One region of the Thiocapsa rosea genome, then DNA from elsewhere that is predicted to be linked to it. Evidence: predicted binding sites of a transcription regulator. Region 1 holds the regulator's gene; each other region holds the start of a gene.
What was found. Region 1 encodes FNR, which switches genes on or off when oxygen is low (the NO sensors DNR and NnrR bind a similar motif). Its sites were predicted from a motif close to TTGATNTANATCAA; they were not measured.
Positions count from the first base shown of each region.

Region 2: BDD21_RS29005 (ribonucleoside triphosphate reductase) is a predicted target of FNR. The motif match lies at 6,470-6,483, and genes of this name have one in related genera.
Region 3: BDD21_RS00355 (hydrogenase expression/formation protein) is a predicted target of FNR. The motif match lies at 5,846-5,859, and genes of this name have one in related genera.

Region 1 covers NZ_RBXL01000001.1:2,776,559-2,786,257, forward strand. Annotated here, with positions in the region: gene BDD21_RS12330 (transglycosylase SLT domain-containing protein) at 1-1,091, opposite strand, end outside; gene BDD21_RS12335 (class I SAM-dependent methyltransferase) at 1,271-2,029, shown strand; gene rnhA (ribonuclease HI) at 2,022-2,468, shown strand; gene dnaQ (DNA polymerase III subunit epsilon) at 2,643-3,365, shown strand; gene fnr (fumarate/nitrate reduction transcriptional regulator Fnr) at 3,452-4,210, opposite strand; gene BDD21_RS12355 (sulfur globule family protein) at 4,371-4,772, opposite strand; gene BDD21_RS12360 (CTP synthase) at 5,098-6,741, shown strand; gene kdsA (3-deoxy-8-phosphooctulonate synthase) at 6,738-7,574, shown strand; gene eno (phosphopyruvate hydratase) at 7,708-8,985, shown strand; gene ftsB (cell division protein FtsB) at 9,047-9,355, shown strand; gene ispD (2-C-methyl-D-erythritol 4-phosphate cytidylyltransferase) at 9,352-9,699, shown strand, end outside.
Region 2 covers NZ_RBXL01000001.1:1,008,754-1,018,452, forward strand. Annotated here, with positions in the region: gene BDD21_RS04575 (CorC family transporter) at 1-260, opposite strand, end outside; gene ybeY (rRNA maturation RNase YbeY) at 241-804, opposite strand; gene BDD21_RS04585 (PhoH family protein) at 801-1,799, opposite strand; gene miaB (tRNA (N6-isopentenyl adenosine(37)-C2)-methylthiotransferase MiaB) at 1,814-3,190, opposite strand; gene BDD21_RS04595 (thiosulfate oxidation carrier protein SoxY) at 3,497-3,961, shown strand; gene soxZ (thiosulfate oxidation carrier complex protein SoxZ) at 3,999-4,322, shown strand; gene BDD21_RS04605 (YeeE/YedE family protein) at 4,526-5,554, shown strand; gene BDD21_RS04610 (DUF302 domain-containing protein) at 5,721-6,254, shown strand; gene BDD21_RS29005 (ribonucleoside triphosphate reductase) at 6,571-9,558, shown strand; gene nrdD (anaerobic ribonucleoside-triphosphate reductase) at 9,612-9,699, shown strand, end outside.
Region 3 covers NZ_RBXL01000001.1:68,023-77,721, reverse strand. Annotated here, with positions in the region: gene BDD21_RS00375 (SulP family inorganic anion transporter) at 1-1,027, shown strand, start outside; gene BDD21_RS00370 (NAD(P)/FAD-dependent oxidoreductase) at 1,117-2,574, shown strand; gene BDD21_RS00365 (sigma-54-dependent transcriptional regulator) at 2,904-4,349, opposite strand; gene BDD21_RS00360 (rubredoxin) at 4,755-4,982, opposite strand; gene BDD21_RS00355 (hydrogenase expression/formation protein) at 4,979-5,839, opposite strand; gene BDD21_RS00350 (HyaD/HybD family hydrogenase maturation endopeptidase) at 6,021-6,689, opposite strand; gene cybH (Ni/Fe-hydrogenase, b-type cytochrome subunit) at 6,686-7,378, opposite strand; gene BDD21_RS00340 (nickel-dependent hydrogenase large subunit) at 7,749-9,539, opposite strand; gene BDD21_RS00335 (hydrogenase small subunit) at 9,536-9,699, opposite strand, start outside.

The DNA.
Region 1 (9,699 bases):
GCACGCGCGAGCGTCGAGCGGGTTGCGGCACTGGATCGGGACTGGGCCGCAGAGGCCCTGGCCGGCATGATCTGGACCTGGCCCATCTTCTTGCCGATCCGCTGCCCGGTCCCGGCCGGCACCAGAATATGGCCGGGGCCGTCGGGAGCCGTCCGTCCGAGCTTGAGTGCGGGGTTGAGACGCTGCAGCTCGTAGAGCTGCACGCCGGTCGCCGAGGCAACCCGGTTCAGATCGACCGGCTGCTGCGTGCGAACCACCTCGAGCTGGGGACGATCCGGCACCGGCGGAAGGTTGAGGCCGTAGCGGGTGGGTGCGGCGACCAGGCGCGCGGTGGCGAGGATCTGCGGCACATACTGTTTGGTTTCGTTCGGAAGGTTGTTGAGCGACCAGTAGTCGGTCGGCTTGCCGCTGCGGCGATTGGCGGCCTGTGCGGCGGCCACGCGACCCGGACCGCAGTTGTACGCAGCCATGGCGAGCGCCCAGTCGCCGTCGAAGCGTCGGTTGAGCTGCTCGAGATAGTCGAGTGCCGCGCCGGTGGAGGCCAGCGGGTCGCGTCGGCCGTCGTACCAGGCATCTTGTCTCAAGCCCATCTCGAGCCCGGTGTAAGGCATGAACTGCCAGATCCCGGCGGCCGCCTTCGGCGACGTGGCCACCGGATTGAAGCGACTTTCGACATGAGGCAGGAAGGCGAGCTCCATCGGCAGTCCGCGCCGCTCGATCTCGGTGACGATCATATGCAGATAGGGCATCCCTTGCTGGGACATCCTGGAGAGATACTGGGGGTCTCGGCGGAAGCGCTCCACCGTGCTGTCGATGCGTGCGTCTGCGTGGAGATCCAGGCTCATCCCGGTACGGACACGGTTCCAAAGGTCACCGCGCGGATCCGCACGCCCGGCGGTGTATCTTTCCATGACCACGACATCCGTGGCCGGTCGGACGAAGCCGTATTCGCGAGCGGACACCATGCCTGAGTAGCCGGAGTCTCCGAAGTCGTTATCGACCATGCGGGTCTCCGTCGCGCATCCGTTCAAGAGCAGCGATAGAACGCCGAGCGCGCCGAGCGAGCGCGCAAAACGTGCGGCATCAGGCATGTTTCCCCCCTAGGAATTCCCGGTAAGTGATTGTTTAATTGAGTTTTCCAGGAATTAGGAAAGCATCATACCCAAAGCCGGCCGTTAATTCCAGATCCGGTCGCAGGAAATTCCGCTCGACGTCCGCACGACAGTGCGCTCAATCACGGTTAACATGCGGCTCTTGAAGAGGCATCGGCATGACTGTGCGCAAGGACCCGGGTTCACCCCTGGCAGAACTACAAGACTGGTACCGGTCGCCGCTCGGAGCCGAGGTGGCGGCGCTCGAGAGCGCGTGCGTTCAGCGGCTGCTGAGCGACACCTTTGGCTATTACCTGGTCCAGATCGGCGTGACCGAGAGCTTTCGAGACGCGATGGCCTCGAGCCGGATCCGCCATCGTATCCTGATGCCCTGCGAGCAGCCCTCCGGTCACGCTGGGCGCGAGATCGTCGGATTGCCGAGCCGCCTGCCGCTAGCGAGCGATTCGATCGACGCACTCCTGCTGCCGCATACCCTGGATTTCTCGCCCGATCCCCAAGCGGTGCTGCGCGAGGTCGAGCGCGTTCTGATCCCGGAGGGGCGGGTGATCGTGCTGGGCTTCAACGCACTCAGTGCCTGGGGCCTCTGGTCGCTGCTGCACGGCTCCGGTACGCAGGTCCCTTGGTGCGGGCGTTTCCGCACTGCTTATCAAATCGAGGATTGGTTGTCCGTGTTGGGTTTCGATATCGAGCTTCGCGAGCACATCATGTTTCGGCCGCCGTTCCGGCGCGCCTTGGGGCCGAGCTGTGCGGCATTCGACACCTTGGGTCGGCGCCTCTGGCCGATCCTGGGTGGTGTCTATTTGATCCGGGCCGTCAAACGCGTGGCGACCTTGACGCCGCTGCGCCCGGCTTGGGGGCGGTCGCTGTTGCGCGGCGGTGCTGCTGAGCCGACGACACGCAGGGCCGGTCATGCCTGATTGCGTGCGCGCCTATACCGACGGTGCCTGCAAGGGCAATCCGGGACCCGGGGGGTGGGGTGTCCTGCTGCGATGGGGGGAGGTCGAAAAGGAACTCTGCGGCGGCGAGCGCGCGACCACCAACAACCGCATGGAGCTGATGGCGGTCATCATGGCGCTGGAGGCCATGAAGCGTCCGACCTGTCTAGAGATCGTCACCGACTCTCAATACGTCAAGCGCGGTGTCGAGGAATGGATGCCGCGTTGGAAACGCAACGGCTGGCAGACGGCCGATCGTAAGCCGGTCAAGAATCGCGACCTCTGGGAACGTCTGGATTGCGCCATCGGCGCTCATCAGGTGCGTTGGAAGTGGGTCAAGGGCCACGCCGGTCATGCCGAGAACGAGCGTGCGGATAAGCTGGCGAATCGCGGGATCGGGGCTGAATCGCGTCCGGCATGACATGCGCGGTTTTCGCGTCGACTCAGCGTCGCGTGATTCGGATTGCGTCGGCGCAGACGCGATTCAGATGTTCAAATTTTCCTTTTTTAAACCGCGTCAGGTCCGAGGCATTTGGAGTCCGCGGGGACTCGCTTGCCTGCAACCCGGCGGGTTTCATTCTGGACGCGGTTTATAATGAGACAGATCGTGCTCGATACCGAGACCACGGGTCTCGATCCACAGGCTGGCCATCGCATCATCGAGATCGGCTGTGTCGAGCTGATCGACCGGCGCCTGACCGGAAACAACTTCCATCGCTATCTTCAGCCGGATCGGCAGATCGATGCGGGCGCTTCCGACGTGCACGGGATCACCAACGCCTTTCTCGCCGATAAGCCGCGCTTCGCCGAGATTGCCGAGGGCTTTCTGGACTACGTGGAAGGGGCCGAGCTGATCATCCACAACGCGGCCTTCGATCTCGGGTTTCTCGATCGCGAGATTGCCGGCTGGAACGCCGAAGCACCGCGGATCCCGGACCTGTGCGAGGTGACGGACACGCTGCTCATGGCTCGGCGCATCCATCCGGGGCAGCGCAACAGCCTCGATGCCTTGTGCAAGCGCTACGGCGTGGATCATCGCCATCGCGACCTGCACGGCGCTCTGCTCGATGCCGAGATCCTGGCGGATGTCTATCTCGCCATGACCGGCGGGCAGGTGGCCTTGAGTCTCGGGGAGGAGGTCGCGACGCCGTCTCATGCAGGGCCGGACGCTCGGCAGCGCGGCCGACTGGATCCGAGTCGGCCCAGACTTCGCGTGATTCGAGCCGACCAAGCAGCGCTCGACGCACACGCCGAGCGCCTCATGGCCATCCAGGCCGCGAGTGCCGAGGGTTGTCTTTGGCTTCGCGTGGAAGGATGACGCCTAAACTGCGCCGACTCCGGGGTGCTTGGTCGCTCCGGGGCCGATCCAATACGACCGATATCTCACATCTCACCGGGCGCAGTTTAGCTCTGCTGCTGTTGGCGCCGATTCTGCCCGGCGCCGCCCACCAGCGACTCCAGCATGCCCACGTCGAGCAATTGGATGTGCTTGCGGTCGACATTCATCAGGCCGTCGTCTTGGAAGCGCGTGAAGAGTCGGCTGACGGTCTCGACGGCGAGCCCCAGATAATTGCCGATCTCATGCCGGGACATGCTCAGATAGAAGTCCGTCGCGGACAGCCCGCGTTTGTGCAGACGCTTCGACAAGCTGAGCAGGAAGGCGGCGAGCCGCTCTTCGGCATTCTTCTTGCCGAGCAGCAAGAGCATATCCGTGTCGTGTCCGATCTCTTTGCTGAGCAGTCGGAACATCTGATGCTGCAGGCTGGGGATGGTTGCGGTCAGCTCTTCGAGCCGCGTAAACGGGAGCTCGCAGATGGCGGATGTCTCAAGCACCTTTGCCGAGCAGGCGTGGATGTCCTTGTCGATGGCATCCAGTCCGATGACCTCGCCGGGGAGATGAAAGCCCAGCACCTGCTCGCCGCCCTCGGGGCTGGGTGCGAAGGTCTTCACCGAGCCGGTCTTCACGACGTAGAGCGAGCGAAATCGGTCTCCGTCGCGAAACAGGAAATCACCCCGGTGGAGCGGACGCGTGCGTTTGACGATCTCGTCGAGTCGCTCGACATCATCCGGTGCAAGGCCCATGGGCAAGCAAAGCGACGACAGGGAACAGTTCCTGCAGGCGATGCGAATAGTCTCCAGCGAGATGACTTTATGGTGGCTCACGGCATCGCCCCTCGATCTTCGGTCGACAGATTTTGAACCGTCGCTTGATCTGGATCAAGCGAAGATTATCTTCTTGTCATCCGGTCGACCTCGACGCGTAAAAAAGGCCGCGCCCTCGCGGGCGCGGCCTTGACGCGAGCCTACCGAATCTGCGTATGGCTTACTTCGCTTCGCCGGTCGCGGGGGCAGCGGGCGCGGCGTATGGAGCGGCATAAGGCACGCCGTAGAAGGGTGCGCCGTAACCGGGATAGCCATAACCGTACCCGGGGTAACCGTAGCCGTACCCCGGATAGCCGTAACCGCGTCCGTAACCGCTTCCGTAGCCACGACCGCGGCCGTAACCGCGGCCGCCGCCGCTCATGTTCATGTTGAAGTCACCCCATCCGTCGCCGAGCATATCGCCGAACATGTCGCCGAGGCCGGAGCCGTAGCCGGGTCCGTAACCACCGTAGCCAGGGCCACCCCAACCCGGTCCACCCCACCAGGCTTGCGCCGGGCTCACGGCGAAGGCGGCGGCCGCTGCGATGGCGGCTGCACTCATCAATTTTGCTGACTGACGCATTGTTGACGCTCCTGTGTTTCTGCTCATCTTCTTAGGTCAAACATCGATCAAGGCCGCTGCGTCGGCGCCCGATCTTATCGAGCGCCTGCAAAGCCGAGAAGGTGTGTTTCGTCCTTTGCGAAACCAACCCGACTATAAAACACCTCCTCGGGTTTTGTGAAGGTCGCGCGCGTACACGGAGTCGGCCTCCGCGGAACCGCCGGACCTGGTCGCGTCGAGCCCTTCCGAGTGGCCGATCGGCGGCATTCGCATTGAGCAGTTGCGGGGTTTTTGGTAGCTTGTCGGCGGATCCGGGCCACTGCCCTCGACTGCCTCCTCTACCCCCATGACCAAGTTTATTTTCATCACCGGCGGTGTCGTCTCGTCGCTCGGTAAAGGCATCGCTTCGGCGTCTCTCGGGGCGCTGTTGGAGGCTCGCGGCCTGCGGATCACCATGATCAAGCTCGATCCCTACATCAATGTGGATCCGGGCACCATGAGTCCGTTCCAGCACGGCGAGGTCTATGTGACCGACGACGGGGCCGAGACCGACCTCGATCTGGGCCACTACGAGCGCTTCCTACGCACCCCGATGGGTCGCAACAACAACTTCACGACCGGCCAGATCTACGAGAGCGTCATCCGCAAGGAGCGCCGCGGCGATTATCTCGGGCGCACCGTTCAGGTCATCCCGCACATCACCGACGAGATCAAGCAGGCGATCCGTCTAGGTGCCGAAGGTGCGGACGTGGCCATGGTCGAGATCGGCGGAACGGTCGGCGACATCGAGTCCTTGCCTTTTCTGGAGGCGATCCGCCAGATGCGGGTGGAGGAGGGGCGCGAGAACGCGCTCTTCATGCACCTCACCTTGGTGCCCTATATCCGCACCGCCGGCGAGATCAAGACCAAGCCCACGCAGCACTCGGTCAAGGAGCTGCGTTCCATCGGGATCCAGCCGGATATCCTCTTGTGTCGGGCCGAGAAGCACCTGCCGGACGAGGAGCGGCGCAAGATCGCGCTCTTCACGAACGTCACCGAGGACGCCGTCATCTCGGCCGTGGACGCGGACAACATCTACCGCATCCCGCGCCTGCTGCACGACCAGAAGCTCGACGAGCTGGTGGTGCGCCAGTTCCGGATCGAGGCCCCCGAGGCCGATCTGCGCGAATGGGACCGCGTCCTGGAGGGCTTCGATCACCCCGAGCAGGTCGTGCGCGTCGGCATGGTCGGCAAGTACATGCACCTGACCGAGGCATACAAGTCGCTCTCCGAGGCACTGGCCCACGCCGGCGTGCACACCAAGACCAAGGTCGAGATCGTCTATCTGGACTCGGAGGTGATCGAGCAGGAGGGGGCCGACAGCCTCGACGGACTCGATGCCATCCTGGTGCCGGGCGGGTTCGGCGAGCGCGGGATCGAAGGCAAGATTCAGGCGGCCCGCTACGCGCGCGAGCACCGCATCCCCTATCTCGGGATCTGTCTCGGGATGCAGATCGCGGTCATCGAGTACGCGCGGCATGTTGCCGGATTGGAGGGCGCCCACAGCACGGAGTTCGATCGCCAGACTCCACATCCCGTGATCGCGCTCATCACCGAGTGGCGCGACGAGCGCGGTCGGATCGAGACCCGTGACGAGGGCGTGGATCTCGGCGGCTCGATGCGTTTGGGCGGACAGAATTGTCGCCTTGAGCCGGGTAGTCTTGCACGAAACGTTTATGGCAAACCGCAGATCCGCGAGCGCCATCGGCATCGCTACGAGTTCAACATCTGTTACCTGAACGTGATGAAGGACGCCGGGATGCGCTTCTCCGGCTGGTCGCTCGACAACCGGCTGGTGGAGATCATCGAGATCCCGGATCACCCCTGGTTCATCGCCTGCCAGTTCCATCCGGAGTTCACCTCGACCCCGCGCGACGGGCATCCGCTCTTTTGCGGCTTCGTCCGTGCCGCGCTTGCGAGGCGCACCCTCGTTCAGGGTGCCGCGGCATGATGCTGCTCCCCGGTTTCGAGGTCGGCCTGGATCGTCCGCTCTTCCTGATCGCCGGTCCCTGTGTGATCGAAAGCGCGGGGCTTGCCGAGGACACGGCCGGCGCGCTCAAGGAGTTGACCGACGATCTGGGGATCCCCTTCATTTACAAGTCGTCCTTCGACAAGGCCAACCGATCCTCCTCGGGCAGCTTTCGCGGTCTCGGGATGGAGCAGGGTCTGGCGATCCTGGATGGCGTGCGTGAGCGGATCCGCGTTCCGATCTTGACCGACGTGCATGAAGACACCCCGCTATGTGAGGTCGCGGATGTGGTGGATGTCCTCCAAACGCCGGCCTTTTTGTGTCGCCAGACCAACTTTATCCAAGCGGTTGCGAGCCAGGGCAAGCCGGTCAACATCAAGAAGGGTCAGTTCCTCGCCCCGTGGGACATGCGCCACGTGGTCGAGAAGGCGCGCGCGACCGGCAACGAGCAGATCATGGTCTGCGAGCGCGGCGTCTCCTTCGGCTACAACAACCTGGTCTCGGACATGCGCGCGCTCTCGGTGATGCGCGAGACGGGCTGTCCGGTCGTCTTCGATGCCACACACTCGGTGCAACTGCCGGGCGGGCAGGGCGATCGTTCCGGCGGTCAACGCGAGTTTGTTCCGGTCTTGGCCCGCGCCGCGGTGGCCGTCGGCATCGCCGGGCTCTTTATGGAAACCCATCCGAATCCCGATCAGGCGTTGAGCGACGGCCCCAATGCCTGGCCTTTGGACAAGATGCGTGGTCTGCTCGAAACCCTGGTTCAGATCGACCGACTGGTCAAGTCGGCCGGTTTTGCAGAGCAGGCGCCTTGAATCGAACAACGCGATCGGACACGCGTCGGCGTCGGACCGATCGTCGCGAGACTCCCCGTTGAGGCCCTATACACTCCTGCGATTCTTCTGAAGAACCGCGCCGTTCTTGCTTTTGTTTTTGGAGAGACATGCCATGTCCGAAATCGTCGATGTTCGCGCCCGCGAGGTTCTGGACTCCCGCGGTAACCCCACAGTCGAGGCCGATGTCATCACGGCCGACGGCGCGATCGGCCGCTTCATCGTGCCGTCCGGCGCCTCGACCGGATCGCGCGAGGCATTGGAGCTGCGCGACGGCGACCGCTCCCGGTTCGGCGGCAAGGGCGTCCTGACCGCCGTCGCCAACATCCAAGGCGAGCTGCGCGAGGCGGTCGTCGGCATGGAGGTCGGCGACCAGGCGGCGCTCGATCGCGCCATGATCGCGCTCGACGGGACCGACAACAAAGCCCGCCTCGGCGCCAACGCACTGCTCGGTGTCTCGATCGCCGCCGCGCATGCCGCCGCGCAAGAGAAGGCGCTGCCGCTCTTCATGTCTCTGTCGGCCGGACCCTATCGCCTGCCCGTGCCCATGATGAACATCATCAACGGTGGCGGGCACGCGGACAACAGCGTGGACTTTCAGGAGTTCATGATCCTGCCGGTCGGCGCGCCCAGTATCCGCGAGGCGGTGCGCTACGGTGCCGAGGTGTTCCATGCGCTCAAGTCCGTGCTGCACGGGCGCGGCTTAGCCACCGGTGTCGGCGACGAAGGCGGTTTCGCCCCCGACCTGCCCTCCAACGAGGCGGCGATCGAGGCGATCCTGGAGGCGATCCACAAGGCGGGGTTCAAGGCCGGCTCGGACATCTATCTCGGGATGGACGTGGCCGCGTCCGAGTTCTACGCGGACGGCAAGTATCATCTGAAGGGCGAAGGCCGCACGCTCGACTCCGACGGCATGACCGATCTTCTGCTCGAGTGGGTCGATAAGTACCCCATCATCACTATCGAGGACGGCTTGGCCGAGGGCGACTGGGACGGCTGGAAGCGCCAGACCGAGCGTCTCGGGGACAAGGTCCAGATCGTCGGCGACGATCTCTTCGTCACCAACACCAAGATCCTGCAGGAAGGCATCGACAAGGGCGTTGCCAACTCCATCCTGATCAAGGTCAATCAGATCGGCACCTTGACCGAGACCCTCGAGGCGATCGCCATGGCCCACGCCGCCGGCTACACCGCCGTGGTCTCGCACCGCTCGGGCGAGACCGAGGACACCACCATCGCCGATCTAGTCGTCGCGACCGGCACGGGCCAGATCAAGACCGGCTCGCTGTCGCGCTCCGACCGGGTCGCCAAATACAACCAGCTGATGCGGATCGAAGACCAGTTGGGCGACGAGGCCACCTATGCGGGTCGCTCTGCCTTTAAGTGGCTTTGATGTTTGGCGGGCGGAGGTCGGGCGTCTCCGTCCGCTGCTTCCGACACTGAAGGCACCCGCGATGCGCCTCTTGATCCTCGTGCTGATCCTCTTGCTCGCCGGCTTGCAATTTCGGCTGTGGGTCGGCGAGGGGAGCTTGGCCGAGGTCCACGGGCTCAAGAACGAGATCGCGGCCCAGGAGGAGGAGCTGGTCCGTCTACGCGCGCGCAATCAGGAGCTTCAGGCCGAGGTGATGGACCTGCGCGAAGGGGTCGAGGCACTGGAGGAGCGTGCGCGCCGCGATCTGGGGATGATCAAACCGGGGGAGATCTTCATTCAGGTGATCGAGCGCAAACGCCCGGAGAGCACACCGGCGGAGACCAAGCGATGAGCCTCACCCCCGCCTTGTGGGCCGTGCTTCCGGCAGCCGGGGTCGGGCGCCGCATGGGCAGTGCAACGCCGAAGCAATATCTGGATCTCGCCGGTCGAGCGGTGATCGATCATGCGTTGGATCTCTTCGTGGCGGATGTCAGGATCGAAGGCGTTGTCGTGGCACTGGATCCGACCGACCGTTACTGGGAGGCGACCGTCTATGCCGGCCACCCGAAGGTGACCCGCGCCCACGGCGGGGCCGAGCGCTGTCATTCGGTCCTGAATGCGCTCGATGCACTCGATGCTCGGGCCCATGCCGAGGATTGGGTGTTGGTGCATGATGCCGCGCGTCCCTGTCTGCGC
Region 2 (9,699 bases), 1.8 Mb from region 1:
ATTTTTTCAAGCGGGTCGTCGCGCCGGAGATACACCATCTCGGCACGTGGGATCATGATATCGCGTACGCGCAGATCGGAAACCTGCAGGACGCCTTCGATCATGCTCAAGGCGTCGGTATCGAGCAGCTCGCGCTCCTTCGCATCCTTGAGTACCTCCAGGAGCTGCTCCTTGTCTTGTGGCTCGCCCCCGAGCATCTGGCCGATCCGTTCGAACCAGTTACGTGAACGCGAGCCCTCGCTAGATCGGTCGCTGGCCATCGTGTGCTGTTTGATCCTCGTAAGGTGAAGGAAATCCCAAAGCGCCGAGGATACCCGATTCCAGGGTTTCCATCTCCTCGGCATCGCTCTCGGTAAGATGATCGTAATCAAGCAGATGCAGGACGCCGTGCACCACCATGTGGGCCCAGTGGGCCTGGGCCGTCTTGCACTGTTCGCGTGCCTCGCACTGCACCACGTCGGCACAAATCACGAGATCGCCAAGCAGATCGGCGATCGAATCCTGCGGGTCGAGACCGAGCTCCAGCTCGGGCGGAAGATCGAACGGAAAGGAGAGGACATTGGTCGGCCCTTCACGCCCGCGATAGGTTCCGTTCAGGGCAGCACTCTCCCCGGTATCCACGAGGCGAATGGTCAGGGCCGCACGCCTGCGTCGACCGGCCAGGGAGGCCGCTGCCCAGCGCTCGAAGTCGGTCGGGGTCGGAAGATCCGCCGCATCGCAGGCAATCTGGAGATCCAGCTCCAGATCCAGATCCAGATCCAGATCCAGATCCAGATCCAGCGTAACGGGTCCATCGCCGTTCATGCCTTCGAATCCCGCCCTCGCAGCGGAACCGGCTGCTCGAAGGCATCGTAGGCATTGACGATGCGCTGAACCAGTGCATGGCGCACCACGTCGCGGGCGTTGAAGAAGGTGAAGCTGATGCCCTCGACGTCCTTGAGGATCTCGACCGCTTGGCGCAGACCGGAAGGCTGCCCGCGCGGCAGATCGACCTGGGTCACGTCGCCCGTAATCACCGCAGTCGAGCCAAAGCCGATGCGCGTTAAAAACATCTTCATCTGTTCGGGCGTCGTGTTTTGGGCCTCGTCCAGGATGATGAAGGAGTCGTTGAGCGTGCGCCCACGCATGTAGGCCAGCGGGGCGACCTCGATGACGTTGCGCTCGAGCAGCTTGGTCACCTTCTCGAAACCGAGCATCTCGAAGAGCGCATCGTAGAGCGGACGCAGATAGGGATCGATCTTTTGGGCCAGATCGCCGGGCAGGAATCCCAAGCGCTCGCCGGCCTCCACCGCCGGGCGAACCAACAAGAGCCGGCGCACGCTGTCGGATTCGAGTGCCTCGACCGCGCAGGCCACCGCAAGATAGGTCTTGCCCGTCCCGGCAGGGCCGACGCCGAAGTTGATGTCGTGCTTCAGCATGGCGTGGAGATAGCTCTGCTGATTCGGTCCACGCGCACGGATCAGACCGCGCTTGGTCTTGATGACGACATCGGGCAAACGATCCTCGGCCGACTCCAAAAGCGCATCGGCCCCGGACTCCTGGAGCCAAAGATGAATCGTCTCGGGTGTCAGCACCTCGGCTGCGGTCTCGGCATAGAGATCCCGGAGCAGCTGCTCGCAGAGGCGGACCCCTTCGGGATCGCCGATGAGCCGGAAGTTGACGCCGCGATTGCTGATCTCGATGCCCAGTCGACGCTCAAGCTGGCGCAGGTGCTGATCGAGCTGGCCGCAAAGGTTGGCGAGCCGCACGTTGTCGGCAGGCTCAAGTTCCAAATCCAGGGTTTGCGGTTGAGTGGACACGCCGCTGGCCGAGTTCAAGCGCCGATTCCGCTCATCGCAATGCGCGCCGGCGCGGCGGTAACGAGACGACCACGCAGCGAGTTGGGGAGCGCTTCGGTGATCTCGATGTCCACGAAATCACCGATCAGCGCGGGCGCACCGGTGAAGTTGACCACGCGGTTGTTCTCGGTCCGACCGGCAAGCTGGAACGGGTCCTTGCGCGACGGCCGCTCGACCAATATCCGCTGAAGGGTGCCGACCATCGCCTGGCTGTAGTGACGGGCATTGTCGTTGATGCGGGCCTGAAGCCGTTCCAGACGTGCTTTTTTCTCGGCAAGCGGCACCTCGTCGGGATAGTCGGCCGCGGGTGTGCCGGGGCGCCGGCTGTAGATGAAGCTGAAGCTCTGATCGAACCCGACCTCCTCGATCAGATCCATGGTCGCGGCAAAGTCGCTCTCGGTCTCGCCCGGAAAGCCGACGATAAAATCGCTGGAGATGCCGATCCCCGGCCGAGCCTGCCGGAGCCGTCGGATCTTGGAGCGAAACTCCAGCGCCGTGTGCCCGCGCTTCATGGCGGCGAGGATGCGATCCGAGCCGGACTGCACCGGCAAGTGCACGAAGCCCACGAGCTCGGGCACATCCGCATAGACATCGATCAAACTATCCGAGAACTCCACCGGGTGGCTGGTGGTGAAGCGTATGCGGTCGATCCCGTCGATCGCGGCGACATAGCGGATCAGCAGGGCAAGATCCGCGGCGTCGTCCTCGCCGGACGCGTCGGCCAAAGCGCCGCGATAGGCATTGACGTTTTGCCCCAGCAGGGTGACCTCGCGCACGCCTTGCTCGGCCAAGGCGGCGACCTCCGCGATCACGTCGTCGAACGGCCGGCTGATCTCCTCGCCGCGCGTATAGGGTACGACGCAGTAGGTACAGTATTTGGAGCAGCCTTCCATCACGGACACGAAGGCGGTCGGCCCCTCGGCACGCGGTGCCGGAAGGCAATCGAATTTCTCGATCTCAGGGAAGGAGACATCGACCTGCGGCGCTTGGCGCTCACCGAGGTTCTTGAGCATCTCGGGCAACCGGTGCAGTGTCTGGGGCCCGAACACGATGTCGACATAGGGCGCACGGGCGCGGATGGCCTCGCCTTCCTGGCTCGCCACGCAGCCACCCACACCGATTACCAGGTCAGGATTCTCAAGCTTCAGCGCCCGCCAACGCCCGAGCTGCGAGAAGACCTTCTCCTGCGCCTTCTCGCGGATCGAGCAGGTGTTGAGCAGCAGGACATCGGCGTCCTCCGCCCGCTTCGTCAACTCCAGACCCGAAGACGCGTTCAGGACGTCCGCCATGCGCGCGGAGTCGTACTCGTTCATCTGGCAGCCGTGGGTCTCGATAAAAAGCTTGCGGGGCATGGAGGGCATGAGAGCGAAGAGGAGGGGCGCGACTGCGCGATTGAACGGTGATGGGGTGAGGAGAAGCGATCCACAACCCGCGGCCGTCTAGGGATAAGCCGCACAAGGCTGCATCGTCCGGCTTCGGTGCCCGGGTGTCAAGTTGGTCGAGCAGGACTTGGCTCGGAACAAATCCCTTCAAACGACGATCTTAATATCCGTGTGAAATAGTCGGCATTCCGCCCTTGCGGATTGGCGAATCGCCGACAACAATCTAAGGAAAAGACGATCGGTAGGGTCACGGCTTCGAATCGCGAGGACGACGTCATGAGACGACGATGCTTGCTGAGCGCGGGTCTTGCAACCGGTTCCCTTGCCATTGCGGCACAGGCCGGGTTGCTCTGGCCGGTGACGGTGTTGGCCTCGGACTGGCCGGCGGATGGCTTCTACGCCACGCGCCTCGAGGATGCGATGGCCATCCTGTTCGGAGGGGAACCGGTCGAGCCGAGCGACCATGTTCAACTCCAGGCAAATGCGATTGCGGAGAACGGGGCCAGCGTCCCGATCGCGATCCGCACGGACTTGGCCGGCCCGCTCCTACTGACCTTGTTCTCCGTGAGTAACCCGACACCGGCCGTCGGTCGCTTCGAGCTGGCTCCGCAACTGGGTGGTCAGCTCGACACGCGGGTCAAGATGGCGAACTCCGGAGACCTCATCGCCGTGGTCACGGCCGACGGCAAACACTTCAGCGCCAGGCGGCACATCCAGGTTGCCGCCGGGGGCTGTGGTTGATTCATCACGAGGCTGCGAATCCAGTCGAGGTGATGCGATGGCGCGACAGCAGGCAGAGCACAAAATGGCGGCTCGGATGAAGGACGGCGCCGCCGAGGTCAAACTCCTCTTGTCCCATCCGATGGAGACAGGCAATCGAACCGATCCGACGACGGGACTCAAGGTTCCTCGCCACTTCATCCGCGAGTTGGTCTGCGATCTCAACGGGGAAACCCTGTTACGGGCTCAGTGGAGCTGGGGCATGGCCCGGAATCCATACCTGGCGATTCGCCTCCCCGAGGCGCGCCCGGGGGACCGCGTGCGCTGCAGGTGGAGCGATGAACGCGGGGTCGAGGACGCCATGGAGGTCGTCGTCACCTAAACCGCGTCCAGAGCGAGATGCAGATTTTCGAGTGAGTTCGACGTTTGGCGCATCCACGGCACTTAGCGGGGACGCGGCTTAAAATCATATCTTTTTTAATCTCTTAAACCGCGCCGGCTCCAGCGGTCGTCACGTCTGCCGGGGCCGATCCCATCCAAAAACATCGCAGACCGCGTGTGGCGCGGTTTAAGAGGGCGCTCGCCATGTGGGATCAGATCAACCCTTGGCTGGCCGGCGGCGGACTGGCGATCGGCTTCGCCTTCGGTGTCGTGGCCCAGCGATCGCGCTTCTGCGTGGTGTCTGCCCTGAGCAACTTCGTGATCATGCGCGACTATCGCCAAGCGCATGCCTATCTCGCCGCACTCGGGGTGGCTGTACTCGGGACATTCGCACTCGAGTGGTGGCACTTGGTGGCCATCGCGGATTCCGGTTATCGCCGCCCCGCCTTCAATTGGCTCGGCGCGCTCGGCGGCGGCCTGATCTTCGGCTTCGGGGCGATGCTTGCGGGAGGCTGCGCGTCCCGCACCCTCGTGCGCACCGCCGAGGGAAATCTCGGCGCCCTGCTGACACTGCTGACGTTCGCCTTGGTCGCCATGGCCACCATGTTCGGCGCCCTAGGTCCGGTGCAAGCCTGGGTGATGGCTCGCGCACTGCCGATCGGTGCGGGCGACGCCTCTCTTTCCGTCATCCTGCATTGGCCGATCTGGGTGGCACCGTTCGCGGTCGGTCTGGCCTGCCTTTACGCAATCTTGGCCTTCGGCCGGTGGCGGGATCATCCCGGCAGCATCGTCGCGGGCCTGCTGATCGGGCTCTTGGTGGTCGCCGGCTGGTGGGTGACCGGTGTGCCGGGCGTCGATGAGTTCGATCCCCAGCCGCCGGCGTCGATCACCTTGGCGGCGCCCTTGGCACGAACCGCCACCTGGCTCGCGATGGGTCAGCACACGGGGAGCGCCTTCGCCCTGCTCCTGGTGCCGGGCACCCTGATCGGCGCAGGTCTCGCGGCGCTGGTTGCCGGTGAGTTTCGCTGGGTGGCGCCGGCGAGCGAACGCGTCTCCGCTTATCTGTCGGGCGGCGCGCTCATGGGATTCGGAGCCCTCCTGGCCGGAGGATGCAACATCGGCCAGGGGTTGACGGGCGCGGCCACCCTATCGGTGTCCTCTCTGTTGGCAGTCACGGGGATCGTCGGCGGGATGACGCTCGGGATGCACTGGGTCAGCCGAACCGCGGCCTGAGCAACGGCCCTCGTCCGGCAGGAGATGGGCACCTCGAGGGAATGAGCTTCGGGCGACGAAACGGAGCGGCGGGCCCGACGCCGCGTCACGAGCTGCAACAGAATACCGGCGCAGACCGCCTCTGGATCGGGGCGGCAGCGCCCACCACCACGGGAGAAAACGACACATGAAGACGAGCTTGAGAACTTCCCTGAAGGGATCGCTGAGCCTGATGCTCGCCACCCTGCTGTCCACCGCGGCCCTGGCCGACGATGTCCAGCGCCACGGTGAATCCTACGTCATCTATCTGCCTGCCACGCTGCAATACAGCGAAGTGGTCGATCGGGTGCAGACCGAGATCCTGGCCCAGAACTGGGATGTGGTGAATGTCCAGGATGTCGGTCTCGGTTTGCGCAAACTCGGGGTCTGGACCGACAACACCATCATCCAGGCCTGCCAGTCACAGTATCTGAAACAGGCCGTGCGTAAAGACCCTTTCATCAGCCTGATCATTCCCTGCCGCTTCACCGTGTTCCGCGAGCACGTCGCAACGGGGCCGGGCGGGGATTACGAGGCAAAACCGGCCCGCATCGTCGTCGGGTTCGCCGACCCCGTCAGCGAGGCAAAAGCACTCGGCATCGCGCAGGTCGATGAGGCCCAAGCGGCAGCGGAGGAGTTGAGGGAGGTCCTTGTCCGCGTCGCGGACTTCTATAAGCCCTAAACCGCGCCCGGTGCAGTATGCGTCGTTTGTTGGCATGGCTTGGCCGCGCCAGCTCCGACGACTGTCGGAGCTGGCGCGGTTTAGGCGGTCATCAACGCCAGGACCGGCGCGGCGCCCGTCAGGCATCACCGGCGGTGCCGGAGCCGGTACCGAGCAAGCCCGGCGCAAGTGCGCGGCCGGAGTCTCCCGGAGCGCAACCGGAGAATGCATCCGGGTTGACCCCGATCAACTTCCCATCAAACTCTCCAACACAGCATCTAGTTGGCGTTATAGTCCGCACCACAAGATATAGTGGCAACGGACAAGAGACGCCTCCATGGGACACCAGCAGAACACCCTGTCGACCCTGCCCTTGCGGGTCCGCAAGCGCGACGGTGTCGAGGTGCGTTTCGATGCGGCCAAGATCGAGTCTGCGATCCGTCGCGCCGGACAGGCGAGCGGCGAGTTCGGTACGCCCGAGGCGAGTCTGCTGACCGCGCAGGTGGTCAAGGTGCTGGCACATCGTTACGGGGCCGAGCGCCTGCCCGACATCGAAGGCATCCAGGATGTCGTCGAGCAGACGCTGATCAGCGCCAACCACTTCGAGACCGCCCGCAGCTACATCGTCTATCGCGAGCAGCATAAGAAGCTGCGCGACGAGCATCGCACGCTGGTCGATGTCGGCGGCTCCATCAACGAATATCTCGACCGCTCGGACTGGCGGGTCGCGGCCAATGCCAACCAGGGTTACTCCCTCGGCGGCCTGATCCTCAACACCTCGGGCAAGATGATCGCCAACTACTGGCTGAGCCACGTCTACCCGCCCGAGATCGGCCAGGCCCATCGCGACGGCGACATCCATATCCACGATCTGGACATGCTCTCCGGCTACTGCGCCGGTTGGTCGCTGCGCACCCTGCTCAACGAGGGGCTGAACGGGGTCCCGGGCAAGGTCGAGGCGGGTCCACCCAAGCACATGTCCTCGGCGATCGGGCAGATCGTCAACTTTCTCGGCACGCTTCAGAACGAGTGGGCCGGTGCACAGGCGTTTTCGAGCTTCGATACCTACATGGCGCCTTTCGTGCGCGTCGACGGGCTGGATTACCCTCATGTCAAACAGGCGATCCAGGAGCTGATCTACAACCTGAATGTGCCCTCGCGTTGGGGTTGCCAGTGTGTCGACGACGAGACCGAGTGTCTGACCGAGAACGGCTGGAAGCGACACGACCAAATCGCCCTGGGCGAGAAGATCGCCACACTCGACTGGCGCACTAATCAGCTCGAATATCTGGAACCGCTGGCGATCACCGCCTACGACTTCGACGGCGACATGTACGTGCTGCGCAACCGCACGCAGGAGCAATGGGTCACGCCACGGCACAAGATCCTGCGCAAGGTCTTCAACAGCGATGACCGCTGGGTACTGGAAGACATCGAGACCGTCGCGCAGCTGAAGTCCCCGGTGATCATACCCAATGCCTGGGAGACCACCTCGACGCTCGAGGTCGACGATAAGCTGGTCATGCTGATGGCCTGGGTGGTCGCCGAGGGCAATTTCGACTTCAGCAACGGTCGCCGCCGGGTTGCTCTCTATCAGTCGACGGGAAATCCGGAAAACGCCGCCGAAATCGAATGGCTGCTGCACGAGCTCGATCTGAGCTGGCATCGCTACGAGCACACCGGGACCTACGCCAATTTCCCCGTCTGCCGCTATCGCCTGAACCGGGACGCGAGCGACTTCGTGCTCGGGTATCTCGAGCGCAAGTGTGTCCCCGGATTCATCCGCACCCTGTCGGTCCGGCAGATCCGACTCTTCCTCGACACCTACGTGAAGGGCGACGGCAGCGTCGAGGAGAGCGGACGCGTCCGGATCTACACCAATGACAGAGAGAATCTCGATGCCCTGCAGGAGTTGTGCGCATTGGCCGGCTACGGCAGCACGGTCTACACGCGCAAGGACTCCGGCGTGCACGTGCTCAACATCATCCGCAACCGCGACACCTACATCCAGCTCATCGAGCGCAAGCCTTACAAGGGTCTGGTCTGGTGCCCGACCACACGCAACGGCACCTTTGTCGCACGCCGTCGCGGCAAGACCTTTGTCACCGGCAACACGCCCTTTACGAATCTGACCTTCGACTGGGTCTGCCCCGAGGATCTGCGCGAGCAGGTGCCGGTGATCGCGGGCGTGGAGCAACCTTTTACCTACGGCGATCTCCAGACCGAGATGGACCTGATCAATCGGGCCTATATCGAGGTGATGACCGAGGGCGACGCCAAGGGCCGGATCTTCACCTTCCCGATCCCGACCTACAACATCACCTCCGACTTCCCGTGGGACAGCGAGAACGCGGAGCATCTGTTCGAGATGACGGCGAAGTACGGCCTGCCTTACTTCCAGAATTTCCTGAACTCCGAGCTGACGCCGAACATGGTACGGTCCATGTGCTGCCGGCTGCAGCTGGACCTGCGCGAGCTTCTGAAGCGCGGCAACGGGCTCTTCGGCTCGGCCGAGCAGACCGGCTCGCTCGGCGTCGTGACCATCAACTGTGCGCGGTTGGGCTTCACCCATCGGGGCGACGAGGCCGGACTGCTGGCACGGCTCGACAGGCTCTTGGACCTCTCGCGCAACAGTCTCGAGATCAAGCGCAAGGTCATCCAGCGCCACATGGATGCCGGGCTCTTCCCTTATACCAAGCGGTATCTAGGCACGCTGCGCAACCATTTCTCGACCATCGGCGTGAACGGGATCAACGAACTGATCCGCAACTTCACCAATGACTCCGATGACATCACGACGGCATGGGGCCACGCCATGGCCTGCCGGATCCTGGATCATGTCCGCGCTCGGATGGTCGAGTTTCAGGAATCGACCGGCAGCATGTACAACCTGGAGGCCACGCCCGCGGAGGGCACGACCTATCGCTTCGCACGCGAGGACAAGAAGCGCTTCCCGGACATCCTCCAGGCCGGCACGTCCGAGACGCCCTATTACACCAACAGCTCGCAGCTGCCGGTGGGCTATACGGACGACCCCTTCGAGGCGCTCGCCATGCAGGAGGCGCTGCAGACCAAGTACACGGGCGGCACGGTGCTGCACCTCTACATGAACGAGCAGATCTCGACGACCGACGCCTGCAAGCGGTTGGTCCGGCGGGCACTGGAAAACTTCCGTCAGCCCTACATCACGGTGACGCCGGTGTTCTCGATCTGCCCCAAACACGGCTACATCGCGGGCGAGCACGAGTTCTGCCCGGTCTGCGACCGCGAGCTGATCGCACGCAAGACCGCGGCGCTCGACGCGACACTCGCGTCGGTCGGATGAGCGATTGCGTCACCCGACAAACAACATCATCAACTGAAATCAGGAGCACGACCTTGACCCACCAAACCATCGAGCTGAAGACCGAAGAGCGCACCCGTTGCGAGGTCTGGACGCGCGTCATGGGCTATCACCGCCCGGTTT
Region 3 (9,699 bases), 2.7 Mb from region 1:
GGCCCCGGATCTGACCTTCGATCACATCAAGGAGCTGGCTCCGACCGCCTTGGCGGTGACCCTGTTTGCGCTTACCGAGGCGGTGTCGATCGGCCGCTCGCTGGCGGCACGCGGGGGCTATCGCATCGACGGCAACCAGGAGTTTATCGGTCAAGGCTTGTCGAACATCGCCGGCTCCTTCTTCTCGGCCTACGTGGCGACCGGTTCCTTCAACCGCAGCGGCGTGAACTATGCCGCCGGTGCACGCACGCCCTTGGCGGCGATCTTCGCGGGCGTGCTGCTGATCGGGATCGTACCCTTGGTCGCGCCCTACGCCAGTTATCTACCGAACGCCGCGATGGCCGGACTGCTCTTTTTGGTCGCTTGGGGGCTGATCGATTTCGAGGAAATCGGGCACATCCTCAAGGCGTCCAAACGCGAGACCTCGGTGTTGGCGGTGACCTTCTTCTCCGCGCTCTTCCTCGAGCTCGAGTTCGCCATCTTCGCCGGTGTTTTGCTCTCGCTGGTGCTCTATCTGGATCGCACCTCCAAGCCGCGCATCGTCAATCTGGCACCGGATCCGCGCCTGCCCAATCGGGCCTTCTCCTGCGAGCCGGACGTCGCGCAATGCCCGCAGCTGAACATCATGCGGATTGACGGCTCGCTTTTCTTCGGCTCGGTCGCGCATGTGGAGAGCGCCTTCGACCGGCTACGCGCGACGCATCCGGGACAGAAGCATCTCGCGATCCTCGCCGACGGCATCAACTTTGTCGATCTGCAGGGCGGCGAGACGTTGGTGCGCGAGGCCAAGCGGCGCCAGGCCGAGGGCGGGGGGCTTTATCTCATCAACGTCAAAGCCGGGCTCTGGGAGGCGCTCGAACGCTGCGGTTGCATCGACGCGACCGGCGGACGCAATGTCTTTCAGGCCAAGAACGCCGCGATTCGCGCGATTTACCAAAAGCTGGACAAATCCGTCTGCGCGACCTGTCCGAAGCCGATCTTCACGGAGTGCGGGTCGGGTCGGTCGAAGCTGCCGGCGACCCCCTGACGGATGTCGAATCCATTGATCCATGTCTTTGTCAGGCGCCGAGCAACTTGTTAGCGTCTGGTCACTGCACCTACCGCGAGACTCAACAGATGGCACGAATCCTTATCCTTGGAGCCGGCATTTCCGGGCACACGGTTGCGCGATATCTCGGCAAATGGCTCGGTCGAGCGCATCCGATCACCGTGGTTTCGCCGAACCCGAAGTGGAACTGGATCCCGTCCAACATCTGGGTCGGCGTCGGCGAGATGACCGAGAAGCAGGTGACCTTTCCGCTTGCGCCCATCTACAAGAAGCTCGGTGTCGACTTTCGTCAGGCGCGGGCCATATCCATTCATCCCGAGGGCGGTGCGGATCGGACATCGCCTTACGTGACCGTCGAGTATACGGACCCGGCCCGCGTCGGGCAGACCGAAACGCTCGAATACGACTATCTGGTCAACGCAACCGGCCCCAAGCTGAACTTCGGCGCGACCCCGGGTCTCGGCCCGGAGGGCGGGCACAGCCTTTCGGTCTGCACCCCGTCGCATGCCTTGGAGGCGAACGCACATCTGCAGGAGATGATCGCCGCCATGAAGGCGGGTGCGACCAAGACCTTCGTCGTCGGTACGGGTCATGGCATGTGCACCTGTCAGGGTGCCGCATTCGAGTACATCTACAACATCGACCACAGCCTGCGCGAGGCCGGCGTCCGCGACAAGGCGAAGCTCGTGTGGATCAGCAACGAATACGAGCTCGGCGACTTCGGTATGGGCGGCGTGCATATCAAACGCGGCGGCTATGTCACGAACGGCAAGGTCTTTGCCGAGTCCATGATGGTCGAGCGCGGAATCGGCTGGGTTACGCGCGCGCATGTGACGAAGGTGGAGCCGGGCAAGATCCACTACGAGTTGCTCGACGGCAGTTTCCACGAGATGGATTTTGATTTCGCCATGCTGATCCCGCCGTTCGCCGGCGTGCCCTTGCAGGCCTTCGACAAGTCCGGCGCCGACATCACGCCGCAGATCTTCGCGCCCAACGGCTTTATGAAGGTGGACGCGGATTATGCTGTCAAGCCTTACGAGGATTGGGGTCCGGAGGATTGGCCGAAGACCTATCAGACCCCCGGCTACAAGAACATCTTCGCCGTCGGGATCGCATTCGCGCCGCCGCATCTCATCAGCAAGCCGATGAAGAGCACCAACGGCACCCCGATCAACCCCACACCGCCGCGCACCGGCATGCCGTCGGCGGCGATCGGCAAGGCCGTGGCGATGAGTATCCGCGACATGATCCAAGGCGCCGCGGGGCCGACCCACACGGCGTCCTTGGCCGAGATCGGCGCGGCCTGTGTCGCCTCGACCGGGTCCGACATCTTCAAAGGGACCGCGGCCACCATGACCGTCTTCCCGGTTGTGCCGGATTACGACACCTATCCCGAATACGGCCGGGATATGGATCTCACCTTCGGCGAGGTCGGATTGGCGGGGCATTGGATGAAATACATCCTGCACCATGTATTCATCTATCAGGCCAAACTGCGACCCGGTTGGTCGCTTCTGCCCGATTGATCCGCCAGTAGACATTCGACAGCCGTCATCCGATATCCGTCATCAGAGATCCGGGAGAAAAGACCATGGGCGCGAAGAATCGAGAACCCTATCAGCAAGCCTATTATCCACCTGTGCCGACACGGTTCACGCGGTATATGCGGACATCACTCCTGTGGCAGCTCATCCGCTTCGTCATCATCAATTTGAAGATTCTGAAGTTGATGATGAAAGCGCATCATGTCCATAAGGCGTAGCGACCGCAGAGCGGTGTCACGAGCACCTGAAGGGTTGGCTTGCCGGTCTCGTGAGCGATGCCTGGCGAACGGCGGACCCTCGCCGCGTGTGATCTATACCGAGCGCTTGGCCAGACCATAGCGCTCGATCTTCGCACTCAGGCCGACCCGCGAGAGACCGAGTTCCGCGGCGGCCTGTGACTTGTTCCAACGGTGGCGCTCGAGCGCCTCGCGCAGGACCCGGGTCTCCAGCGCCTCGATCCGTGCCTTGAGGGTCGGATCAATCGGCTCCGGTGCTTCTGGTTCGTCCGCGTGTGGATCCGCACCCGAGATCCTCGGATCCAGGACCTCGATCCCGAGCTCGTCCGTGTCGGTCATCACCAGCATCCGCTGGATCTCGTTCTGCAGCTCGCGCACATTTCCCGGCCACCGATAGCGTTGGAAGCGGTCGATCACCTCGGCGCTCAGTCCCTTCACGGGTTTGCCGAAGGCCGCCACGGCCGCTTTCAGGTGATGGCGAGCGAGCACCGGGATGTCGGCCGGTCGTTCGCGCAGCGGCGGCAGATGCAGGCGCACCGCGGCGAGCCTGTAATAGAGATCCTCCCGGAACCGGCCCTCGCCGATCTCGGTCTCGAGCGACCGATTGGTGGCCGCCACGACACGCACGTCGACCCGACGCCGCTGGTTGCTCCCGAGCGGACGCACCTCGCCTTCCTGCAGGACGCGCAGCAGCTTGACCTGAAAGGTCCGCGAGACCTCGCCGATCTCGTCGAGGAAGATGGTGCCGCCATCGGCCTGCTCGAAAAGACCGATCCGGTCGTTGACGGCGCCGGTGAAGGCGCCTTTTTTGTGTCCGAACAGCTCGCTTTCGAGGAGTTGATCCGGCATGGCGCCGCAGTTCTCGGCGACAAAGGGCTTGTCGGCGCGGTGGCTGTTGTAGTGCAGCGCGCGGGCGAAAAGCTCCTTGCCGGTGCCGGACTCTCCGGTCAGCAGGACCGGGATGTCGTAGGGGGCAACGCGCTCGACCAGGTCGCAGACCGCGTCGAGCGGCCCTCCGCGGCTGCGCACGATGGCGTCGAGCCGAAAGGTCCGCTTAAGGCGGGCGCGCTGCTCGGCGAGTCGCTGCTCCAAGCTCGCTGCGGTGAGACGGGTTTCGAGCGAGAGCAGGGCATGCTCGCGCTGGAGCCGGTACAGATGACAGGCGTTCCCGACGGTCAGCAGGAGCGTGTCGGGATGCCAGGGCTTGGTGATGTACTGATAGATGCCGGCGCGGTTGATGCCGTCGATGATATCGCCCGGATCCGTGTAGCCCGAGATGATGATGCGCACCACGTCGGGCCAACGCTCGCGGATCCGCGCGAGGAACTCCACCCCGGTCGTCTCGGGCATCCGCTGATCGGTGACGACGACTTGAACCCACTCTTCGGCGAGCAACGCCTCCGCAGCCGCTGCACTGGTTGCCGTCAGCACCTCGAACGACTCGTCGAGCGTCCGGGTCAGGGTTTCGAGGGAGAGCGGCTCGTCGTCGACCAGCAGAACGGTCGGTCGGGTGGCGCTCACGCGGGGGGCTCGGGTGTGGGCATCGTTTCGGCGGCGGATTCGGTCGCGGTCGAGTAGGGACTCTGCACGGATTTGAACCGCAAAGGGGCGGGGCGCGCAAGGTCTGTCGTGTGTCGGGCAGGTCGGGTTCCGCACGCCCGGTACACCACTCGGCTGTGCTGTCGAGGGTGTTGCGCGTCGTCATTCGACATCGACGTCCGCAACCGGTGACCCGGAAAGAGCAGTTGAACCGCAAAGAACGCAAAGGCGTTCAATGCCTTGCTTCAATGATGATGCTCGCCCGGGGGGTGAACGTCCTCGTGTTGCAAATTCTTGTTTTCCTTTGCGTCCTTTGCGCCTTTGCGTTTCCAAATGCCGGATTCAGGCTGACATGCCGCCTGTCGGATGACGCTGCGCTCAACCAACCTACATGGCGGGCAAGAAATGGGACTTGTCGCTGTCGCAACGCGGACAGCACCAGTGGTCCGGGAGGTCGGCGAATGCGGTATCGGGTGGGACCTGCCCGACCGGATCTCCCTCGGCCGGGTCGTAGATGTACCAGCAGATCCGACATTCCATGCGTGAATCGGTGCCCCGTGCGCCGGTATTGACGGGGTCCTCATCCGGCTCGCCGACACACGTACCCGGGTTCAACCCAATGCCTCCAGAATCTCAGCCAGCCGGTCGCGGCTGTCGTCGATGTCTTCCTGTGCGGCCAGAGCGGCGATGGGGACATCCGTGACCTCGAGCGTGCTCAGGATGAGACGATCGTCCGAGTTGAAGTGCTGCACCCACCAGACCTGCCGAATGCCGCCGGCGACGATCCGGCAGCTTCCGTAGCCGCGCGAGAGGATGGTCACATGTCCGCGGCCGAGGCGCTCGTCGAGATAGGCGTGATCCTGCTCGGTCATGGGGAGCAAGGTCAGATTGATGATGTGGGCCGCGGTGCCGGGACGCCATTCGGCGACCTTGGCCTCGATCTCGGCGATCAGCGCCGGGGCGTTCATGACCCCGTCCGGGAGGTCTCCGACGGGTCCGATCGTCTCGGTCGTCCCGAGAAAGGCGCTGTCCCTCACGAAGCTCGGGATCTCGGCCACCTCGATCAGCTCGCGGCCCGCAGAGCCGTCCGAGGCGGGGACGCGCAGCCGCCAGATCCCGGCGAGCCGCGTCTCCTGCGCACGCGTCTCGTCCAGACCCTGTTGAATGACGCTGACCTCGCCCTCGCCGAGGGTCTGGTCGACGAACTGGAGATTGATGATATCGAGCGGGTTCAGGTCCAGGACGTCCGCAGGCTGGCCAACGCAATGCCGTGCCAGGATCGCATGCAGATGCCGCAACTGATCCAGTCCGGCCGCGCAGCCATCGAGTGTCTCCGGCTCGGGTAGCAGAGGGGCTTGGTACGTCGCCATGCCCTTTGGCATCAAGAGATAGTCGGGGCCTTCGTCGACGACCACGCTTAAGGGTGTGCCCGGCATCCGTCGTGTCGTCGTGAGGTCTATCGGTGTCGTCATATTTGTTTGATCTCTATCGATTTGCGGAATCTCTCACGGAGACACGGAGACACGGATGAACAGACATGTGATCGACATCGTCTGGTGCGTTCCCTATCTCTGCCTCTCCGTGCCTCCGTGTCTCCGTGAGAGACAGTCGTGCCGAAGCCGGCGCGCCAACATGATCTACCACGCACCAAAGTCAGGGACGATCTTCAAGGTGGATCGCCGGGCCGGACAGGCCCGCCAGGACGCGCTCGTCGGCGATCCGGCAGGCGACCTCGGGTGCCGGCCGACCGGCTTCGTAGGCGTTCAGATCGAGCGACGGATGGGGCAGATCATGGGTGTCGCTGCTCGAATCGCTGCGCCGCTGCGCCACGACGCCGAACTGTGCCAGGTATTCCAACGCCATCGCGATCGCCGGGGCGATCCGCGCCTTGACCTGCGGGCCCAGGCTGCCGCCGAAGTCATCCAGCTCGACCGGCTGAACGCCGATCAGGAGCAGATGTTCCGGGTAGTCGCCGAGCATGGCCGCGAGCGCGAGCACCTCCTGGAACCCGGTCTGGTGCAGGCTCATCTTCTTGGCACCGAGAAAGCGCGGCACCTCGTCGCCCTCGACCCGCTTCATGGTGCCCGGCGGCAGCCCGTAGTCGACCGCATCGAAGACCACCAGCACATCGGCCGTGCGAACCCGGTCGACCAGATAGATGCCCTGGGTTCCGCCATCCAGCAGTTGGACGTTGGACGGCATGACCCAGTCGCGTTGCATCGCCTCCACCGCCCGCACGCCAAAGCCTTCGTCGGCCCAGAGCAGGTTGCCGATACCCAGGACCAGGACGGCGGCGTCGTTCCCGATGGTTCGATCGCTCATGGCCGGTCATCCTTGAACATCCGCCAGCCGCTGATCATGGTGCTGATCAGGCTCTGGCGCGACATGATGTCCTCGCGAATGGCGGTGTAGACGTGCAGCATCACGAAAACGACGATGACCCACATGCCCCAGTGGTGCCACATGCGCACGTCTTGGCTTTGGCCGACGAAGGGGATGACCCAGCCGAACAGCTGGTCTTGCCAAGTCCCGAGCCCGGTCTGCTCCGAATAGAGCGCAAATCCCGTGACGATCATCACCAGACCGCCGACCGTGATGATGACCACCATGAAGAGGTGAGCCAGCGGATTGTGACCGATATACTTGGCCGGCTCGACCTCCTTGAAGGCATACCAGCGGACCTCGTGAATCAGCTCGTGCCAGAAGCTCGCGCGCCAGAAGGGCAGAGTGAACAATTGGTGAGAATAGCGGTTGCCCACGAAGGCCCAATAGATCCGGAAGAGGAAGGCGATCACGAAGACATAGGCCGCGGCGAAATGCGCGAAGCGGATATAGCCCATCACATAATGATCACTGGCCTCGCCCGGCAAGGTCGGCAGCGGGCTGCCGATCAGATAGCCGCTGATGGCCAGGATCGTGATCGAGAGTGCGTTGATCCAATGCCAGGCCCGCAAGGGCGCCTGATAAACATAGACGGCGGTTCGTCTGACCTCTGGAAGGCTGGTGTTCATGTTGTCGTCCCGAGTGTGAGCGATGAATCCGGGGTGCACAGAGGAAAGCCCCGGGCCTCGTTCGTCATTGCGGCCATCGTGTCACGTGGCGCAGAGCGCCACGGGGCATGCGTGACACCGCGGAGCGGATGTCACGAGTTCCTGACTTCCCGGGGTGGGCGGATCTCGACGTTCCGACGTCGCTTCAGGGCCCGCCTGAGCGGGCGGCCGGCATTCCCACACACGAGCGTGGGCATAAGCGGCCGATCCGAACACCGCCGAGCCTCTTCTCTCTCGAAAATAATCACCTAAAACGCGTCCCCACCAAGTTCGCAAGGGGGCGGCGAGGCTGAGTTCACCTCGACCCCATCAAAGGACGCCAAGACGCGTTTTAGCGGACCTTGACGCGGGTGAGCTCCTCCCCGTCCGGCCCCATGATGTGCGTTGCACAGGCGAGACAGGGATCGAAGCTGTGCAGCGTGCGCAGGATCTCCAAAGGCTCGTCCGCCTTGGCCAGCGGGGTGTTGAGCAGCGACGCCTCGAAGGCCCCGATGTTCCCCGCCGGGTCGCGCGGCGAGCCGTTCCAGGTGGTCGGCACGACCGCCTGGTAGTTCTCGATTTTGCCGTGCTTGATAACGATCCAGTGTCCGAGCGCTCCGCGCGGTGCCTCGGTCGTGCCCACACCGCGTGCCTCCTTCGGCCAGGTCTTGGGATCCCAGTTGTCGACATTCGCCGTCGCCGTATCGCCGGCCTTGATGTTGGCGACCAGCTTGTTCTGGAAATAGCGCATCTTGTGGGCCGCCCAGGAGGCTTCGAGCCCGCGTGCGGCGGTGCGCCCCAGGGTCGAGAAGATTGCCTCGAGCGGCAGTCCGAGATCGGTCAGCAGCTTGTCGACCGGCTCCTTAAACTCAGGGTTGCCCTGGGCGTAGCCGATGACATAGCGCGCCAGCGGACCGACCTCCATCGCGTGACCGCGCCACCGCGGAGCCTTGACCCACGAGTATTTGGCCTGCTCGTCGACCGCCTCGATGCGGGTGCGCGTGCCGACGGCGTTGGGTCCCAGCACGAAGTTGGGCTCGGTTACCCCGTCCCAGGGATGCAGACCGCGCGTCTCGTCCTTGTAGCTGAACCAGGAATGGTCGACGAACTCCTGGATCTCCTCGGGGTTGCGCAGGTCGATCTCGTGGATCTCGTTGAGATTGCCGTTGATGATGGCCCCGCGCGGTAGGAGCAGATTATCGGCCGAGTCGTCGTTCGCATGATCCGGGATGTCGCCGTAGGACATCACCGCCTGACTGCTCAGCCCGCCGCCGTAGGTCCAGTCCTTATAGAAGGAGGCGATCGCGATCAGGTCCGGGATATAGACCTTGTCGATGAACGCGATGGTCTGGTCGATGATGCTGCTGACGAGATTCAGCCGCTCCATGTTGATCGCGCCGACCGCGCCCGTGCCGCCGACATTGATGGCGCAGGGCATCCCGCCGACCAGCCAGTTCGGATGCGGGTTCTTGCCGCCATAAACGGTGTGGATCTTCACGATCTCCTTCTGGAAGTCGAGCGCCTCCAGATAGTGGGTGACCGCCATCAGATTGGCCTCGGGCGGCAGTTTGTAGGCCGGACTGCCCCAGTAGCCGTTCATGAAGGGTCCGAGCTGGCCCGACTCCACGAAGCGCTTGAGCCGATTCTGCACGTCGCGGAAATAGCCCGGCGAGGACTTGGGCCAGTCACTGATGCTTTGCGCGAGCGCGCTCGTCGCTTTTGGATCGGCTCCGAGTGCGGAGACCACGTCCACCCAATCCAGCGCATGCAGATGATAGAAATGCACCAGGTGGTCGTGCGCCTGGAGCGTGAGCTGCATGATGTTGCGGATGGAGTTGGCGTTCTCCGGGATTGCGATCCCGAGCGCATCCTCGACCGCGCGCACCGAGGTCAGGGCGTGGGTGCCGGTGCAGACGCCGCAGATCCGCTCCGTGAAGGCCCAGGCGTCGCGCGGATCGCGGCCGCGCAGGATGACTTCGAGCCCGCGCCACATGGTCCCGGTGCTGACCGCGTTGCGGATCACGTTGTTCTCGTCGAGATTCACCTCGCAGCGCAGGTGTCCCTCGATGCGGGTGACCGGATCGACGACGAGACGTCGTCCGGCGGTATCGAGCTCGAAGCCGTTGGCCGTCGTGACGCTCATGCTTGGTCATCTCCCTTCTTGTCTTGGGCGTGTTTGTAGACGCTGACGGCCGCATGGGCGGCGATGGCCGCACCCACGCCGGTCGCAACCGCGATGCCGGTGCGATCCGCGTTGGCCTCGATGCCGAAGGCGTGGGTATCGGTGACGTGCTGATAGAAGC